DNA from 2 places in the Candidatus Villigracilis sp. genome. Region 2 is predicted to be linked to the other one. Evidence: riboswitches for the same ligand, from Rfam matches in the RefSeq annotation. Region 2 holds a riboswitch; the other holds the start of a gene.
The links. A riboswitch is a leader RNA that binds a small molecule or an ion and turns the genes downstream of it on or off. The one in region 2 is predicted to bind S-adenosylmethionine.
Positions count from the first base shown of each region.

Region 1: another riboswitch for S-adenosylmethionine. It lies ahead of AC14M5_RS13200 (nuclear transport factor 2 family protein); the one in region 2 lies ahead of AC14M5_RS16405 (O-acetylhomoserine aminocarboxypropyltransferase/cysteine synthase family protein).

Region 1 is NZ_JBXMTI010000088.1:33,610-43,710, reverse strand. Features, by position in the region: gene AC14M5_RS13225 (ABC transporter ATP-binding protein) at 1-289, opposite strand, end outside; gene AC14M5_RS13220 (ABC transporter permease) at 286-939, opposite strand; gene AC14M5_RS13215 (ABC transporter substrate-binding protein) at 943-1,776, opposite strand; gene AC14M5_RS13210 (ABC transporter substrate-binding protein) at 1,832-2,764, opposite strand; gene AC14M5_RS13205 (substrate-binding domain-containing protein) at 2,897-3,871, opposite strand; SAM riboswitch class I at 3,998-4,100, shown strand; gene AC14M5_RS13200 (nuclear transport factor 2 family protein) at 4,163-4,594, shown strand; gene AC14M5_RS13195 (DinB family protein) at 4,606-5,079, shown strand; gene AC14M5_RS13190 (DUF5946 family protein) at 5,058-5,498, shown strand; gene AC14M5_RS13185 (hypothetical protein) at 5,693-6,334, shown strand; gene metH (methionine synthase) at 6,383-9,931, shown strand; gene AC14M5_RS13175 (glycosyltransferase family 87 protein) at 10,054-10,101, shown strand, end outside.
Region 2 is NZ_JBXMTI010000112.1:97,711-107,811, reverse strand. Features, by position in the region: gene metA (homoserine O-acetyltransferase MetA) at 1-266, opposite strand, end outside; gene AC14M5_RS16405 (O-acetylhomoserine aminocarboxypropyltransferase/cysteine synthase family protein) at 432-1,715, opposite strand; SAM riboswitch class I at 1,996-2,112, opposite strand; gene asd (aspartate-semialdehyde dehydrogenase) at 2,138-3,187, opposite strand; gene AC14M5_RS16395 (aspartate kinase) at 3,336-4,778, opposite strand; gene AC14M5_RS16390 (MT-A70 family methyltransferase) at 5,106-5,771, opposite strand; gene AC14M5_RS16385 (BglII/BstYI family type II restriction endonuclease) at 5,775-6,365, opposite strand; gene ilvD (dihydroxy-acid dehydratase) at 6,849-8,516, shown strand; gene ilvB (biosynthetic-type acetolactate synthase large subunit) at 8,592-10,101, shown strand, end outside.

The sequences.
Region 1 (10,101 bases), on a different contig from region 2:
GCGCGATATTATCCCGAATAGACATGTCCATCAGCAGCGGGTCTTGAAAGACAAATGCGATCTTTCTTCTATATTCAATATCATCCCACTCTTTGAGGAGTTTACCGTGGAACATGATCTCGCCGCGCACAGGTTTAATCAAATGTGCCAACGCAAGTAGCAATGTACTCTTCCCTGCACCATTCGGCCCAACCACAGCCAGAGTCTCCCCTGTTTTGATTTCAAGCGATGCGATTCTTAATGCATCCTGTCCATTACGCTGAATGAGCAGATTCTTTATGGAGATCATTTTCTGGCTCCCCTTTGTTGAATGGAGGTCAATGCGAGGTTGATGAGGTAGGTAATGATCAGCAATAAAGCCGAAAGCGCGAGTGCGTTGTCAAACTCACCTTTTGAGGTTTCAAGGACGATGGCAGTCGTCAGCACGCGAGTCTGACCGCGGATGTTTCCACCCACCATCATGGACGCGCCCACTTCTGAGATCACTGAACCGAAGCCAGCCATGAGAGCTGCTAAAAGTGGCAACCGAGCCTCTCGCCACAGGTACCAGATCATCTGTAGGCGTGAGGCGCCGAGTCCTAAAAGTTGTTGTTGCAGCCTCGAGTCCAATGATTCCAATGCGGCGGCGGTGAGACCTGTCACAACGGGTGCGGCGATGATAGTCTGTGCGATGATGATAGCCCAGGGAGTGTAGATCAATTTCAAACTGCCCAGCGGACCGCTGCGCCATAACGTGATCGCGACCACCAAGCCAACTACCACAGGCGGCAATGCCATGCCTGTGTTGATAATGCTTAGGATAAATGAACGTCCGCGAAAATTACCAAGCGCGAGCCAGGTGCCAAACGGCAGGCCGATTAGCAAACTAATGACGGTTGCAATCGCGGAGACTTGTAAAGAGAGGGTGGTGACGTTCCAAATTTCAGGGTCAGATAACATAGTCTATGGCAATTCCAAATCCGAGTCGGTTTTATCTGCATCAGCGAAGAACAAAGGCTGGCCGTATTCCTGTACACCAAACTCGCGGATGATGTCTTGGCCTTGCGGCGAGGTGATGAAATCTGCAAAAGCTGCTGCGCCTTGAAGATTTACTTGGGGCCACTTTTCTGGATTCACAGTAATGACGTGATATACATTCAAAAGCACAGGATCGTTTTCAAAAAGAATGACCAGATCCAAATTCGATTTATAAGCGATGAAGGTACCGCGGTCTGTAATGGCATAGCCTTGTTTTTCAGATGCGATGTTGAGCGTGGCTCCCTGTCCCTGGCCTGTTTCAAGATACCAAGGCTGCCCTGTTGGATCGAGGCCTACGCTGTTCCAGATTGCCAGTTCCTTTACATGTGTGCCTGATTCATCGGCGCGTGAGACGAAAGTTGCAGCGGAGGAAAAGATCGCCTTGAAAGAGTCAACAACTGTCGGCTGGGAGCGAAGCGAGGCGGGGTCCGAGTCAGGGCCGACGATCACAAAGTTGTTGTGCATCACGAGGCGGCGATCGATGCCGAATTCATTTTCCATAAAATCTTTTTCTGCGGAGGGCGAATGTAAAAGGATGACATCCGCATTGCCTTCCTGCGCGATCTTCAAGGCTTGCCCTGAACCTGTTGCAATCAGGTTGACTTGAAATCCCGTTTGCTTGGTGAACGCGGGCAGAAGCACATCCAGCAAGCCTGAATCTTGCGTGGAGGTTGTTGAAACAAGCAGAATACTTTTGGAAGGGTCAGACGTGGTGCAAGATGTTAGCAACAGTAAAACAATAAAAAATATTTTTTTCATTCAACTCCGATATAAAAGGAGCGACTATCTTAGCCGCCCCTTTTATCGGGTTGAATTATAAGCCTAAGTCTGCATCTGTTTTATCTGCATCAGGGTAGAAGAGTGGCTGACCGAATTTTTCCACTCCAAATTGACCGATGATCTCTTGGGTGGCGGAATTGATCATAAAGTTTGCGAAGGCAAGCGCACCTTCATAATTAACGGCAGGCCATTTCTCTGCGCTAACCGTGATGACGTGATAGACATTCAATAAACTATTATCGCTTTCGACCAAAATTTCAAGTTGATAATTATCTTTGTTGGCGAGATACGTGGCGCGGTCAGTCAGAATGTATGCGCCTTTTTCGGATGCCATGATCATCGAAGCGCCCATACCCTGACCTGTTTCGATGTACCAGGCTTGGCCAGCAGGATCAAGCTCGGCAGATTTCCATAATGCCAATTCTTTTTTATGCGTGCCAGAGTCATCGCCGCGTGTGACGAACTGTGCGCCTTCATTGAAGATGGCTTTGAAAGCTTCGCTCGCGGATATCCCTCCTTTGATGCCTGCGGGGTCAGAGGCTGGCCCGACAATAATAAAATCATTATGCATGACGAGGAAACGGTCTGTGCCATTGCCTGCTTCCATGAATGTGACTTCGGATGAAGGCGCATGGACGAGCAATACATCCGCATTGCCTTCTTCACCCATCTTCATCGCTTCACCTGAACCAACCGCCACCGTCTGGACCGTGTAGCCTGATTCTGCTTCGAAGAGCGGAATCAACACGTCGAGCAAACCCGAGTCCTGTGTGGAGGTTGTAGTGGCGAGAATGATATTTGGGTTCGCAGGAGCGGCTGCTGGTGCTTCAGTGGGGGTTTCGATAATAGGCGCTTCCGTGACAGGTGCTTGAGTTGCAACAGGTGTTGGAGCAGCTCCACAGGCTGCCAATACAATTGAGAGGACGAGCAGAAGCGAGAAAAGAATATTGCGTGATATGTGTTTCATACTATGATCCTTGATGTGAGATTTTTGATATTCAACGCCTTGCAAAGTTGAATTTGTTACCTGTCTTTTGTGATTGATTCTCCAATAAGTAATTCCTTAATTGAATAATGAAAATAAAAAATGCGACACTAGTTATAAAGTGATCTGCTCTCCACTGTGATCAGTGCTGTAACCTGTTAATGCATTGAGCGCATTGCGAAAATCCGAGGTTTGGATGTATTCGAGCAATGGGTTTAACTGCGCCTGCTGTTCACGCGGCAGGACGAGATCGTAGCGTTCTTCAAAAAGCGGAATGAAATCAAGCCCATGTTGATATGCAGCGGCTTGCAGGCCGAGGGAGACATCTGCTTTGCCTGTTTCTATCAAGGAGGCGGCCTCACTGTGGGTATTCACGACTTTTTCATATCCGTTGATCTTTTCAGCTGGGATTCTTTGGTTGCGTAATTCTGCATCCAGCCATAGACGTGTGCCTGAGCCTGCATTGCGATTTACGAAACGGATATTTGAACGCGCGAGATCGGCAACTTTCTTAATTCCTTTAGAGTTGCCCGCCGAAAGCATTAGGCCTTGTGTGCGGTGGGCCAGCGTAATGATTTCCACATTTCGATCTGGGAACAGATGTTTTACAAAAGGAGTGTTGTACTCACCGTTTTCATCCAATAGATGCGAACCAGAAATTTGGCAAAGTCCCTGGCGCAAATTGACAAGCCCATCCAGCGAGCCGACGGGCAGGCTTAATAATGTGACATGCTTCGCAAGATGCTCTGCAATGCCTTCAAGAGCCAGATCGTGACTGCCCGAAAAAATGACGGATGGTTTTTTGCTTTTTGGCAGAACGATTTCCTGCAAGAGCAGCGCATCTGCTTTGGCGCGATAGTATTTTTCTGTCACCTTGCCCGTTCTGCGGATTTCGCTGACTTCGATCAGCGCGGCAGATTCAAGCGCAAGGATGTGATGACGCACCCACGCGGGTGACTGCTTCAAGGTCCGCGCGAGATGCGTGAGTGTGGCGGGGGAGGCCATTAGCAGGCGCAGAATATCCATGCGGCGGGAGTCTGCCAACAGTTTGATTTTGTCAAAGGATTGAATGGGTTGGATGGTTTTCATACGCGTTCCAATAAGGAAAAACTTAATCGCAAGTCTAAACCCAAAACTTTGTCCAGTCAAGCGCAATTTTTATTTGACATGCTCCGCTGCTCATGTTATAAAACGTGAACAATTGAAGTTCTGCTGTACTCATCCAGAGAGGCGGAGGGACCGACCCTTTGAAACCTCGGCAACCGTTCAAGCGGTGCCAATTTCGGCAATTGAATTTTATTCAATTGATAGATGAGAGATGATGTGTATCTTCACGTCGCCTCTCGTTTTGAGAGGCGTTTTTTTATACAGAGGAGAGCCATGTCAGTTGATAATAGAATATTCATTCAGGAGTTGATCGCTCGTTTTGCGAACAGCTTTGACATGAAGGATTGGGATGGGCTTCAAGGTTGCTTCACCGAAACGCTTCACACGGATTACTCCGACCTGCGCGGCACTCCGCCCGAGAGCGTTTCTGCAGTTGATTATGTAAAGTCACGCCGTGAAGCATTGGATCATTTGAAATTGCACCATTTGGTTAGCAATTATGAAATCGATTTTCCAGATTCAAGCACTGCCACCTGCCGCGCTTCGATGATCGTCTGGCGCAAAACAGAGGCGGAGGAATTCACTTCACACTGCGTCTATAATTTCCAATTAGTCAAACAAAGAGGAGATTGGAAGATCAGCGGCATCACGCAAAAGATTCTATGGAACGAAGGCAGTGCTTCCGTTCATAAAGGCGCGAAATAAAGGAGTTTGCCATGGAACTTGAACTGATCAGAACCTTTATTGAATACCATCTTGACCTGACCCGCCGCGTTTGGGATTCCATCGATCAGCTCAGCGAAGAACAATTCCTCGCCGACGATGCCTACTCGCGCGGTTCCATCCGCAACTTGATGGTGCACCTTGCCAGCACAGACCGCCGCTGGCTTTCGGGTTTGAAAAACGGACCCGATGTCGGACATCTGAAATTTGAAGATTATCCGACACGCGTTGCCGCACGCAAGTTGTTCGAGGAAGTGGCAAAGGATTTTTCCAATTACATCAACGCAGTGACAGCGGAAGAATTGAATCAAAAACCGCCCGAGTTTACTCATCCCAGTTGGGCCGTGCTTCTACATCTGGTCAACCATGGCACGGACCATCGCTCGACTGTGCTGCAAAAACTCACAGAGCTCGGCGCACCAACCTTCGACCAGGATTTTATTATGTGGCTGTGGAACAAAAAGTGAATTGTCCCGAATGCGGCGCGCCTGAGAATTTATGTCAAACGCGCTTTGATGAGTTTCTCGTTCTCGAATTCACAGACTCAAGCTACGGAGCCGTCCACCACTTGACCGTGTCCGCATACATGCTCCAGCACTCCAGCAAGTTGACCCGTGAAGGCTGGCTGCACGAGCGAGAGTTGTTGAGAGAGTTCCTCATGGAAAATAAACCGCCCGCCTTTATCCGCAGGCAAAACAAAGACCTGGTAGACAGCGGCAAGCGCACATTCAAAATCAGATCAAGAGATGGCCTGCCCGTCATCAACAAAACTTCGTGGATGAAGACGATTCTGGATGTCCGCGCGGAGAATGTGGAAGTTTATTGTGCAGATGTGAATGCGTGGGCGAGGGCCGTGTTGAATGAGAGTGAGTCGATTGCGATATGATATTCCCGACGCCCTTGACCCGCACGGACGTAAACGTCCATGCTATACCTACAAAGTCCGCTCAAGCGGACTAGCCGACTTGAGTCGGCTTCGTACGAATAGCACGGGGATTAATCCCCGTGCGGACATAACCCGCACCGAATCCCTGCACAGCAAGATGTGTAAGGATTGGAAGTCTGAACTTTGGAATAACAATGATGAATACTACCTTCACAACAAAAAACATTCTCAGATTTCTGTTGCTAATTTTCATAGCCTTTTCTTCCGGCTGTGAACAATCAACCGTTGTTGATTCTCAAAACCCCACACCCGTAATTCCAACAGTTGATGCAACACCGTTACCTTGTTTTTCTTTGCCGCAAATACCGACAACAGATATCGAGATAATTGCTGAAAATTGGTTTTTATCTGAAATTCCTCAAATTACCAATCGTGACCAATACAGATTCGCAGATTACTTGGATACGTGGGTTGGGTTTTGCAAAATATACCAGCATGCAATCCAATCTGGAGAAGATTGGACTAAAAGTCCCATAGAGATTGCCCTAAGAATAGCAACAAATAATGTATATTTAGAAATATTCATTCCGAATCAGATAATTCTTGTGGCAGAAAACGATCAAAACTTAATCTTAAACAAAAACGACTTGGTGCCATCTGCTACAAATCGAAACATTGCCATAGTTATGATTAATCATTCACAAGGCACTGCCCATTACGAGAATCGTTTCGATTTTGTTCGTGAGAATGGCATTTGGAAAATTAGATGGTGGGGTAATCGTTGGAAATGCATTAATGACGAAGCCCCTACTTGGACAAGTAAATTCTGCTTTTAATAACTTAAGGAATTTTCGATCAAAGATAGACAAATTTAGGAGAACTTAATGACAATTCGCAAATACACCAACCGCCGTTACCTCGACGCCCTCGAAAAGAAAGTGCTCGTCTTCGATGGCGCCATGGGAACCAGCCTGCAATTGCAGAACCTGACCGCCGAACATTTCGGCGGCGAACAATATAACGGATGTAACGATTACCTCGTCATCTCGTACCCCGAAGCCGTGGAGAAAGTCCATCGCTCCTTCCTCGAAGTTGGCGTGGATGTGCTCGAAACGGACACCTTCCGCTCGAATCGTTTGACGATGGCGGAATATAAATTGCAGGATCGCATCATTGAGATCAACATGGCTGCGGCCAAACTCGCGCGCAAACTGGCGGATGAATACGCCGCAAAAAATGGACAGCCGCGTTTCGTCGCTGGCTCCATCGGACCTTCAGGCAAACTTCCCTCCACGAATGATCCCGAACTTTCGAATGTCAAATACGATGAGTTGATCGATACCTTCCGCGAGCAGGCCGTTGGATTAATTCAAGGCGGCGTGGATGTGTTGCTGATCGAAACCTCGCAGGACATTCTCGAAGTCAAAGCCGCCATCACGGGCATTCACAAGGCCTTCGAGGAGACCGGGCAATATTTGCCGATCCAGGCTCAGGTCACGCTTGATACGACAGGCCGTATGTTGCTCGGCACCGATATCAACGCCTCGCTTGCGATCCTTGAAGGGATGGGCATCGATGTCATCGGCCTCAATTGTTCCACGGGCCCCGAACATATGCGCGAGCCCATCCGCTTCCTCGGCGAAAATTCCACGCTGCCCGTTTCGTGCATTCCGAATGCGGGGCTTCCGCTCAATGTCGATGGACAGGCTGTCTATCCGCTTGAGCCTGAACCGTTCGCGAAAGACTTATATGAATTCGTGACCAAACATAATATTTCGGTGGTGGGCGGATGCTGCGGCACGACGCCTGAACATCTTAAGTTGCTGATCCAAAAACTGGATGCGCATCCACATCCCAAGCGACCGCTTCATTCCACGCCTCAACTTGCCTCTGCCATGTCAGCCATTGCCATGCGACAGGAGCCGCCCCCGACCTTGCTTGGCGAGCGCTGCAACGCGCAGGGCTCACGCAAGTTCAAACGACTCCTGCTCGAAGAAGACTACGATGGCATTTTGCAGATCGCACGTGACCAGGTTGCGGGTGGCGCACACGCGCTGGATATTTCCGTGGCAGTCACCGAACGCGCCGATGAAGGCGAACAGATGCGCAAAGTCATCAAGAAATTGCAGATGGGCGTGGACGTACCTCTGGTCATTGACTCTACAGAACCCGATGTGTTGGAGATCGCATTGCAGACCGCGCCCGGGCGTTGTCTCATCAACTCTACCCATCTCGAATCTGGCCGCGCCAAAGCCGATAAGATCTTTGGTCTCGCCAAAAAATACAACGCCGCTGTGATCTGTCTCACCATTGATGAGAACGGCATGGCAAAGACCGCCCAAAGCAAATACGAAGTGGCAAAACGCATTTACGATATTGCCGTCAACGACCACGGACTCAAACCCGAAGATTTGGTCTTTGACGATCTGACCTTCACACTTGCCACTGGCGACGCCGAATTCGTTGACTCTGCCAAAGAGACCATCGAAGGTATTCGCCTAATCAAACAGAATTTGCCTGGCGTGATGACTTCGCTGGGCGTGAGTAACCTGTCCTTTGGTCTTGCGCCTCAGGCACGTCCGCCGTTGAATTCCGTCATGCTTTATTACTGCGTGGAGGCTGGCTTGGATATGGCCATCGTCAACGCGGCGCACGTCCAGCCGTACGCTGAAATCGATGCCGAGGAACGTGAACTGTGCGAAGACCTGATCTTCAACCGTCGCGAAGACGCTCTGCAGCGCTTCATTGAGCATTTTGAGAATGTCACGGTTTCAACCGAATCTTCCGTTGCCGACCCCATGGAAGGCATGACGCCTGAACAAAAATTACACTGGTGCATTCTTCACCGCCACAAGGAAGGTGTCGAAGCGGATATCGATACCATTGTCAATCGCGGATATATCTGGGATGAAAAACTGCCCGATAATGGGGCAGGTGTAAGCCCCGCACCCACGAAACATGAAATCGCAGTTTACACATTAAATAATGTGTTGCTGCCCGCCATGAAAGAGGTGGGTGACAAATTCGGGGCGGGTGAATTGATCCTGCCCTTCGTGCTGCAATCCGCTGAAACGATGAAGAAGACCGTCTCGCATCTTGAGAATTATCTCGAAAAGGTGGAAGGCGTCACTAAAGGCACAGTCGTGATTGCCACGGTTTATGGCGATGTGCATGATATTGGCAAGAATCTGGTAAAGACCATTCTCGCCAACAACGGGTACACCGTGATCGACCTCGGCAAGCAGGTCCCGGCTGAGACGATCATCACCAAAGCTGTAGAGGCGAATGCGACCGCAATCGGCTTGTCTGCCTTGCTGGTATCCACCTCCAAGCAAATGCCGCTGATCGTCAACGAAATGCACCGCCGCGGACATAAAGTGCCGATCCTGATCGGTGGCGCGGCCATCAACCGCCGTTTTGGCCGCCGCATCCTTTTCGCGGAAGACGGCAACGCCTACGAACCTGGTGTCTTCTATTGCAAGGATGCCTTCGAAGGCCTCGACACGATGGATGCTTTGATCGATCCCGATCGCAAGCCTGCCATGCTCGAACAGCTCCGCAAAGACGCAGACATGGAAATGGGGCGTGCCTCCCAGGTACCTGAGTATCGCAAGACCGAAGGCACACGCTCGACCATTGTCCCGGCGCCGATCGCCCTGCCAGCCAAGCTTGGTCAAAGAGTTGTAAAAGATATGCCGCTCGAAATGGTGCTCAAGCACCTGAATATCAATGAGCTGTATCGCCTCTCCTGGGGCGCGAAAAACACGCACGGCGCCGAATGGGACAAGATGAAGAAAGATTTCGATGCCCGCCTGGCAAAGATGACCAAGGACGCGCTCAAAGACCATTGGCTGAAACCTCAAGCTGTTTATGGCTACTTTGCATGCCAGGCCGATGGTGATACTTTAATTGTTTACGAAGATGCAGAAGGTAAGAAGGAACTGACACGCTTCGATTTCCCGCGTCAGCCTCACGATGACCATCTTGCACTTTCGGATTACTATGCCACCGTCGAGTCTGGTGAGATGGATGTGGTTGCGCTTCAAGTTGTCACCGTTGGCCTCGATGCCACCGAAAAATTTGACAAGTTGCAAGCTGCCCATAACTACACTGACGCCTACTTTGTCCACGGCCTCGCAGTCCAGACGGCGGAAGCGACGGCCAATTATCTGCACGAACATATCCGCCGTGAATTAGGTCTCGCTGAAAATCAAGGCAAGCGCTACTCATGGGGCTATCCCGCCATCCCAGAATTGGAGGATCATTTCAAGGTTTTCCAGTTATTACCCGCTGTCGAATCTGAACTCGGCATGAGTCTTTCCACCTCGGGTCAACTCATCCCCGAACAATCTACCGCCGCGATCATTGTCCATCATGCACAGGCGAAGTACTATTCGGTGGGTGAGAGTCGCGTTGAACAGCTAATGAAATAAGAAAGTAGACAGGTATACAAGTAAACACGGATAAACGTGCCTTGTATACCTGTTTACTTATCTACTTATGCACATTCCCCCATGATAAACTTATCGCCGATAACTCCATCTGGATCATATCAATGAAACATTCCCTGCAAACCGCATTCAAATCATGGATTGGAATCACC
Region 2 (10,101 bases):
TAATGCTCCAGCAGATGATCCGCATCGGTATTCTTTGATTCGTATGTGGCGGTGTGCAGCAATGTGACTTCCACTTGCAGCGCGGAGTTGGAAAGCAATCGCAGAAGCTGCGTTTCGGTTGTGACTTTGGTTGGCATGAGGTTGAGAATCGCAACACGCAGCGGACGGATATCCTGATGCGCGGCGCGCTCTTCATCCATGATGAAAATATTCTCGCGTTCAAGTGTCGCGCGGGCGGGGAGGGTGGTTGGAATTTTTACGGGCATGGCTTTCTTTCCATATACTCGGTGGTTGAGTAGCGAGCGTTTTTTGCGAGCGTATCGAAACCACCAGTCAGCAAAGCAATTCTTGTTCCAACATTGCTCTTGAAAACTGTTGGTTTCGATACGGCGACGGAAGTACATCGTCACCTACTCAACCAACGGAGTATTTTATGCAAGCGCCTGATCAATATCCCAGAGAATATCTTCGATATCCTCGAGGCCAATGGACAGACGAATGAAATCGGGACTGACGCCCGCGGCTTTTTGTTCTTCATCTGAGAGCTGTGAATGGGTTGTGCTGGCAGGGTGAATGGCAAGCGACTTTGCATCGCCAAAATTTGCCACGTGACTGAATAACTTCAGGCTGTCAATAAACTTTGCGCCTGCCTCACGTCCGCCTTGTACGCCGAAACCTAACACCGCGCTTGAGCCTTTGGGCAAATATTTTTGAGCACGTATATAGTCAGGATGATTGGGCAGACCCGAATACGTGACCCAACTCACTTTTGGATGATCAGATAAATATTCAGCTACCGCTTGTGCATTACTTACGTGACGATCCATGCGCAGGGATAGAGTCTCCAGGCCTTGAATGAACATCCATGAATTGAATGGTGATTGACAGGTTCCGAGATCACGCAGAATTCCTGCGCGCGCTTTTGAAATAAATGCCAGCGGACCAAAATCTTCGGCGTAGACAACATCATGATATGAAGGATCGGGCGTGTTGAAGTTTTTATGGCGCTTGCTCTTTGCCCAATTGAATTTTCCGCTGTCCACGATCACGCCGCCAAGAGATGTGCCATGCCCGCCGATATATTTCGATGTGGAATGAGTGATGATGTGCGCACCCCATTCAAACGGACGGCAAAGATATGGCGTTGCAACCGTATTATCGATCATTAATGGGATGTGATATTCCTCGGCGATCCTGGCTACTTCTTCAAGCGGAAAGACATTTGCGAATGGGTTGCTGATGGTCTCACCATAAAGGATTTTCGTATTAGGCTGGATTGCGCGGCGGAAGTTATCAGGGTCAGATGGATCGACCATGGTTACTTGAATGCCCAATCGCGGAAATGTATATTTGAATTGACTGACTGTCCCACCGTATAAAGTTGAAGAAGAAACAATGTGATCTCCCGCTTCACAAATCGCGAGAATGGCCGTCGTCTGCGCAGCATGACCTGAACTGGTCTCCACCGCGCCGACTCCACCTTCAAGGTCATTGATTCGTTTTTCCAACACATTCGAGGTTGGGTTTCCAATCCGCGTATAAATATTTCCCGCTTCCTGCAATGCAAACAAACGCGCAGCGCGATCCGTGCTTTGCAGGTCATACGCTGTCGTCTGATAGATCGGCACAGCGCGGCTTCCCGTTGTCCCTTCGGGATCATATCCCGCGTGCAGTTGCCTTGTATTGAATCCAAATTTACGTTCTGTTGTAGACATATGAATCTCCTCTTGAATATGGTTTCATCTTTTGTTGCGTCACCCTGAGAGAAGCGAAGGGTCTCTTAGATAATCTTCGAGATTCTTCGCTGTCGCTCAGAATGATACAAGGTGAAATAATGTTTATCCGCTTTTCAGAAGAGTGATTTTCCCTCATCCCCAGCCCTTCCCCCACAAAGCGGGGAGGGGAGTCCCCTCTCCCTTTTTTGGGAGAGGGCCAGGGTGAGGGTAAAAAAATACCCCTTCTGAAAGTACAAGAAGAGGTACATACGATACCGTCCTCTCATCTTCCAGTGTTTGAATGGCAATTGCCATTCACTGTCGGATTTGGCACCATAACTATTGTCTGGTTGCCGAGACTTCAAAGGGCCGTTCCCTCAGTCTCTCTGGATAAGAGCGAATATTTAATTGGGCGGGTTATATCACAAAAGATTTTCGTTGACAAGTAACTCAGCATTATAGATCGAACCGCCCGCCGCGCCGCGGATCGTGTTATGTGAAAGCACAACAAATTTAAGATCAAGGATTGGATCACGCCTTAAGCGGCCGACCACTGTCGTCATGCCTTTTCCTGTTAATCGGTCGAGTCTTGGCTGAGGACGATCCGCTTCATCTCTTACGCTGATCACTGGTCGCGGTGACGATGGTAGTTCCCTCGCTGATAGCGGCGCAGCATAATCACGTAATGCTTGAATCGCAACTTCAGGCTTAACAGAATTTTCCAACTCCACGCTGACACAAACCGTATGCCCATCGATCACAGCCACTCGATTCGTATGCGCGCTGAATTGTATGTCCGCTAATTCAATTTTGGTGTCATTTAATTTGCCTAGCATCTTGCGCGGTTCCCATTCCACTTTTTCTTCTTCACCATTGATATTGGGAATCACATTGTCAATAATATCCAGCGAAGAAACGCCAGGATAACCAGCACCTGAAAGCGCCTGTAACGAGACTGCAAAAACTTTCTTCACACCGAATGCGTCATCAAGTGCCTTGAGCGCAACTGTGAGTCCCGTGCTCGTGCAATTTGGATTCGTGAGAATGCATCCGCTCCATCCGCGTTGCTGGCGTTGTATCTTCACCAGTTGAATATGCTCCGCATTGACTTCGGGGAGAAGCAATGGAATATCTTCGCCACGTCGATGGGATGATGCATTGGAACAAACCGCCGCGCCCGCATGCGCGAATTGCGGTTCAAGGTCTTTTGCAATTTCATTATGCAATGCGGAGAAAACGATCTTTGCCTGCACTGATTCTGGCGTGGCAGGTACGACGATCATATCGCCAGCGTATTCAGGCATGGGATCATTCAACACCCAACGACAGGCATCCGAATATTTTTGTCCGACCGAACGATCCGACGCGGCAAGGGCAACCACCTTGAACCACGGATGATTATCAAGCAATGAAATAAATCGCTGACCGACAGAACCTGTTGCGCCGAGCACCGCTACGGGGATTTGATTCATAATAAGAACTCCTTTGATTTATCCCTCGGTGGTTGAGTAGGGCGAATGCTTTTCTCGCCTGTATCGAAACCACCAATTGCATGTGTACTTGAAATAAAAACTTACATTTTATTGGTGGTTTCGATACGTTCTTCGCTATCGCTCGGAACTACTCAACCACCAGGGGTTGATTCACTATCAACTCATGCAACGCCCTCACCGCGCACTCTGTATCCTTCGTCTCGACCACCATGCTGATCGAAACATCGGATGAACCGTGTGCAATCGCGAGGACGTTGATATTGTTATCCCCAAGCTTGCTAAAGATCTGGCCCGCGACTCCGGGCGTGTTGCGTGTGCCTGACCCAACGGCGGTGATGATCGCCACTTCCTCCGTTACCCAGACTCGGTCAATATCACGTTCGGAAATCTCAATGGCGAAATTCCTTTGCAGAGCATCCAAAACTTGATTCGCAGATTCAGACGGGATCGCAAAACAAATGGACTGTTCCGAGGATGCCTGCGTAATAAGCGGAACACTGGTGCCTGTGGATGCCACCGCGCCAAACGCGCGCGCCGCCACGCCGGGGACTCCCAGCATCCCGCGCCCTTCAATGGTCACCAATTTTTGCTTGCGGATGGCGGTCACAGCCTTGATGACCTGCTCGCCTTTGTGAGCTTTTCCATTGGAATGTCCGTTCGCGGTGAGACGTGTGCCCGGATGAGATGGATTGAACGTGTTACAAATCCGCAGTCCGATGCCTGCTTCCACAATGGGACGGATCGTCTTCGGATGCAAAACTTTTGCGCCGTAATAGGCAAGTTCAGCGATTTCTCCATAACTGATCTCAGGCAATGTCTTTGCCTCTTTCACAATCCGCGGATCGGTAGTCATCACGCCATCCACATCTGTCCAAATCCAGACATCATCGGCGGGTAGTACGGAACCAATGATCGCGGCGGAGTAATCACTTCCACCACGTCCCAGCGTTGTGATGACACCGTCAGGCGTTGCACCAATGAATCCCGTTGTCACGGGGACGATGCCTTTATCCAAAAGCGGATTCAAAACCCTGCGCACTTTTTCAGTCGTCGCCTTGAAATCAGGGTGTGCGTTTTGAAAATGTGTATCTGTCACAATGAATTCAGTTGATTCAATCGCTCTAACTCGGATACTTCCATCATGGATCACTGCTGCAAGCAAACGAAGGCTCATCCTTTCTCCCAAAGATGCGACAGCATCCAACGCCCGTGGACTGGCTTCGCCCAGCACAGCAATGGCTTTACACAAATCCATAAACAAGAGGATCAGCTTATCAATTTCACTTTTTGTTTCGCACAATGCATCGCCCAGGATGAGTGCCTCCGCCGCAGAGAAGTGTTTTTCCCTCAGTGTGGACTCTGCGCTCGAAAGCGAATCAGTTTTCCCCTGTGCAGCGAGCGTTGCGCATTTTAATAACAAGTCCGTCACGCCAGACATCGCCGAAGTGATCACCACCACTCGCGGATATTCATCCCGCGCATTCTGTACGATTTGAGTCGCCTTCATCAGCGCGTCGATTGAACCCACAGACGTACCACCGAATTTCATCACAAGCGTTTGTTTAGGCATGATCTTCTCCTTATGTAGTTAAGACCTGACATGTCTTCGCGAAAGTCTGATTGTCTATGGCCTTTGTCCACGCGATGATCATTGAAGGCAACGGCGCGGATGAGACATGTCAGGTCTATGAGTTAAGGTAAACAAAAACGCCCCACGTTTCCGTGAGGCGTTGTGCGTTTTGAGAGTACTTTTATTTCAGTTACTTCTACCCAACACTACGCGTAAATTCCTCACGGGAGTCCGGGAGGTATTCATAGTCATGGTCATGTAGAAGTGGGCTGTATTCATATTGGGCGGTATTCTATGCGAGTGAGGAGAATGAGTCAAGGGAGTAAATTACTTTACAGTTTCTTTGATTTGCATAGCTAATTGTTTTTCTGGGCTTTGACTAGTGTAATTATATGTAGGCCATGAAGGAGAATAATCTTCAACTTCATTGCCCCACTGATCCCAACCTTTTCTTTGTCCACGCGCAAATAGTTCTAAGTATGGGCTAGGGCTACATTTTTCAATGAGCTCGTAAAGTTCATCAGGTTTTCTAGAATGTTCACGTTTTCGAGTTTTAATAATGTTTACTTGGCTTCTTCCTGGACTTAAAGTTCTTAATTTCCCACGAATCCCAAAAAGTATAATCTCAGTCGTATTTCTGAAATAAAAGCCAACTCCTCTTCCATCAGGTCCACCATCTTGTCTGATTTTGTGCCAAATAATATTTGTTTTGTATTCAAACCCCCAAGCATTTAGTACTTCTAAACCTTCTTTTAGAAGAGCATTTGGAACCCAAAGATACAAATGACTTTGTTCTGCCGCCACAAGGGAAACTGGGATTTCTTTAATTTCTTTTAAAGACAATGTGCTATACCGAGATAGACGTTTATGCTCTGGTGCAACTTTGCCAGTACGATTTTGGAATTGCCAAGGCGGATCGGCTAGAATTGTAGTGTATTGTTTTCCCTTGGTGCATTCAAGAAAATCTTGGGCGGGTGTTAAAATGTTGCTCATAATTTAGCAATCCTCAGAATATAAATTTTTAGTTATTCCAAAAACCAATATTGGACATCCGCCGCCACTACCTCCTTCAATCCTGGGAAGCAATTTTGACATGTGAGTGGTTGATGCTCCATATGACGAGCCTCTGCCTAAGTTATCAAATATATTTTGTAAATGATCGCTTCGGGTAATGATTATTCCAACACTTATTGCTCTTAAATCAAAGAGCAGACGAAAGTTGTTGAGATCACGATCAAAAAATGGATCTTTGTTATTCCATTCGATTTCAAGTGCAATTTTGTTCTTATAACAATCTACCTTGTGGGTAGGGGAATCCATTATATGTTCATCAACCTTGACTGAAGTAGAAAACTCTTTTTCAATCCAGCCCCGATGATATAAAAAATCATCAATAGACTCGGAAACTTTTGATTTCCTGCCCCCGCCCACTGTAATCCAACTTTTGCAGAGGCCAAATTGAGAAAGTAAATCAATAATGTTTTCCCATTCTTCAGGGAAATCATTTTTTAGAATAGCACAAGCATGTTTCCATTCATGAACTTCGTAATTATCAAGAATAGACTTTGGGAGTAAATCTGTGCCCATATTATTGTGATCCTCAAATTGGGTTGATTTTGAGAGTATATCATAACTGAACATCAGTTCAGTTTATTCATAAACGTATACTTTGCAAATTAACCTTTGTGCTTGAACGGAAAAATGCAGTTACCCTTAACCGAATCCTACACCAGCCCCTTGACTTATTTCCCATTCTGCCTATAATCGTGCGAAATCACACGCCCATGAATTTGTCTTTGTTCAGCCTCTCCCTTATTGTAGTCGTCCTTGCGGTCCTTATTATTAAGGATCAATTTTCGGTTAGGATGGCAACGGTGAGAGTGAAGTAACAAATCACACCTTAGTAAGTGCAAAGAGCCGCCCTAACCACGGGCGGCTCTTTTTTTATTAAATTTTCAAGACCTGACATGTCTCATCCGCGCCATTGCGTTCAATAACTTCTGCGTGGACAAAGGCGAAATATGATCAACTCCTCGCGGAGACATGTCAGGTCTAACCCAAAGGAGCACCATGAGATCAGACACAGTCAAAAAAGGTTTTGATAAAGCGCCGCACCGTGCGTTACTGCGCGCCACGGGTTTGCAGGATGACGATTTCAAGAAGCCCTTTGTTGCCATTGTTAATTCTTATGTGGATATTGTCCCCGGGCATGTGCATTTGCAGGACTTCGGCAAACTGGTCAAAGATGCTGTCCGCGCGGCGGGTGGAGTACCGTTCGAGTTCAACACCATCGGCGTGGATGACGGCATCGCGATGGGTCACATGGGGATGAAGTACTCGCTTCCTTCCCGTGAACTAATTGCTGACTGCGTCGAGACCATGATCGAAGCTCATAGATTTGACGCCATGGTCTGCATCCCGAACTGCGACAAAATAGTCCCTGGCATGTTGCTGGCCGCCATGCGCGTCAACGTCCCCACCATTTTTGTTTCGGGCGGCGCAATGAAAGCGGGCATGACTCCCGAAGGCGAAACAATTGATTTGATTTCCGTCTTTGAAGGCGTGGGTGCATATTCAGCGGGGAAAATTGATGAAAAGCGATTATCCATTCTTGAAAAATTTGCCTGTCCATCTTGCGGTTCCTGCTCTGGCATGTTCACTGCCAACTCCATGAACTGCCTGATGGAAGTGCTCGGCCTCGCTTTACCTTATAACGGCTCTGCCTTAGCCAAGACTCCTGAACGGGAAGCATTGGCGAAGAAGGCCGCCGCACAAGTGATGACTCTCATCGAACGCGACATCAAGCCGCGAGACATTGTCACCGCTGAAGCAATAGACGACGCGTTCGCACTGGACATGGCAATGGGTGGCTCCTCGAATACAGTTCTCCACGCTTTAGCCTTAGCCAACGAAGCAGGCGTGGACTATCCACTTTCGAGAATCAATTCAGTCGCAGACAAAGTTCCGCACATCTGCAAGGTGAGTCCAGCGGGCAAATGGCATATGGAAGATGTCCATCGTGCAGGTGGCATCCCTGCCATATTGAACGAGATCCAATGGGGAACGGGCATGTTGCATTTTGACCGTTTGACGGTGAGCGGTATGACCCTGGGGGAATCTATTCAAAGCGTGGATATCAAAGATGAAGAAGTAATTCGGCGTTATGACAACGCTCATTCCAAACGCGGTGGCTTGTCCATTTTATTTGGCAATCTCGCACCGAAAGGCGCGGTTGTTAAAGTGGGCGGCGTCAGCGAAGCCATGATGAAGTTTGAAGGGCCTGCCGTCATTTTTGAATCACAAGATGATGCAATGACTGGCATTCTCGCAGGTAAGGTCAAAGCAGGTGATTGCGTTGTGATTCGCTATGAAGGCCCCAAAGGCGGACCTGGAATGCAAGAGATGCTATCGCCCACGTCCGCGATTATGGGGCAGGGACTCGGCGATAAAGTTGCGCTCATCACCGATGGCCGATTCAGCGGTGGGACTCGCGGCGCGTGCATTGGTCACGTGTCGCCGGAGGCTGCGTCAGGTGGGCCGATTGGTGCGCTAAAGGCTGGGGATGTAATACAAATTGATTTAATGGCACGCAGCCTCAACGTTAAGTTAAGCGACGCGGAGATTCAGAGTCGGCTGGATGCGCTGCCTCCATTCCAATCCAAAACAACATCCAAATGGTTAAAACGATATTCATATTTTGTGACGAGTGCGGATACGGGCGCGGTGTTGGAATCGTAGGTCACGCTTTTAGCGTGACATATCCAGGCAATTTAGTAAGTCACGTTGCAAACGTGACCTACGCAAGGAGAGTGTATGAAAAAAACAGGCGCAGAAATTTTATGGGAGTGTCTCACCCGCGAAGGTGTGGAAGTGGTCTTTGGGTATCCGGGCGGGGCGAATATGCCGATCTATGATGCGATGTTGAGTTACCCCGTGCATCATGTGCTGGTGCGGCATGAACAGGGCGCGGCGCACATGGCCGATGGATACGCGCGCGCCTCTGGAAAAGTTGGCGTGGCGATGGCAACCTCAGGCCCAGGCGCGACAAATTTAGTAACGGGTATTTGCACCGCAATGATGGACTCGGTTCCAGTTGTATTTATCACAGGGCAAGTTGCCGCGCATTTGATTGGCGGCGATGCATTTCAGGAAACCGATGTGACGGGGATTACATTGCCGATCACAAAACATAATTATCTTGTAACACGGGCCGACGAAATTGCAGAAGTGGTGCGCGAGGCATTTTACATTGCCCGCAGTGGTCGCCCCGGCCCGGTGCTGATCGACATCTGCAAAAATGCGCAAGTGGAACAAACCGAATTTATTTATCCTGAAGAAGTGAAATTGCCTGGCTATCAACCTGTTGATCATGCGCCCGGGGAATTACTGGAAAGCGCGGTGAAGTTAATCGAGAAGGCGCAGCGTCCTGTCATTTTATGCGGGCATGGTGTGCTGATGTCCAAAGCTGAAGAAGCCTTGATGAATTTCGCGGTCAAGACTCAAACGCCTGTGGCAAGCACGCTCTTGGGGCTTGGTGCATTTCCAGCATCACATTCGTTGAGCCTCGGCATGATGGGGATGCACGGTGAAGTACATACGAATATGGCGATCCAAAACTCTGACCTGATCCTGGCTTTCGGTATGCGTTTCGATGACCGCGTCACTGGGACGTTGAAAACCTACGCACCGCGCGCGAAGAAAATCCATATCGAAATTGATCCTTCGGAGGTGCATAAGAACGTGGCAGTGGATGTTCCGCTCGTTGGCGATCTCAAAACTGTTCTCACTGATCTCGTGCCTTTGGTGGATGAATATGATCATGATGAATGGTTGAAAGAGATTAACGGTTGGAAGACCGAAGCCGATGCACGCAGCATCATGAACTGGCCTGAGGATGGCAAGTTGTATGTAGCGCATTTGATCGCGGATATTTGGAAAGCAACGGGCGGTGGCGCAATCGTCACCACGGATGTCGGCCAACATCAGATGTGGGCGGCGCAATATTATCAACTGGATAAACCGAATCGCTGGCTCACCTCAGGCGGCGCAGGCACGATGGGCTTTGGTCTGCCATCAGCCATTGGCGCATGGTTCGCGGCGAAAGATCAGGAGATTTGGGCCATTGCTGGTGATGGCGGATTCCAGATGACCGCTGCCGAATTGACGACTGCTGTGCAGGAGAGCGCGAATGTCAAAGTGGCGATCATGAATAACAGTTTTCTCGGCATGGTGCGCCAATGGCAGGAGTTCTTCTTTGAGAAGCGTTATTCCGCTGTCAACATGCTTTCGCCTGATTTTGTAAAACTTGCCGAGGCACACGGAG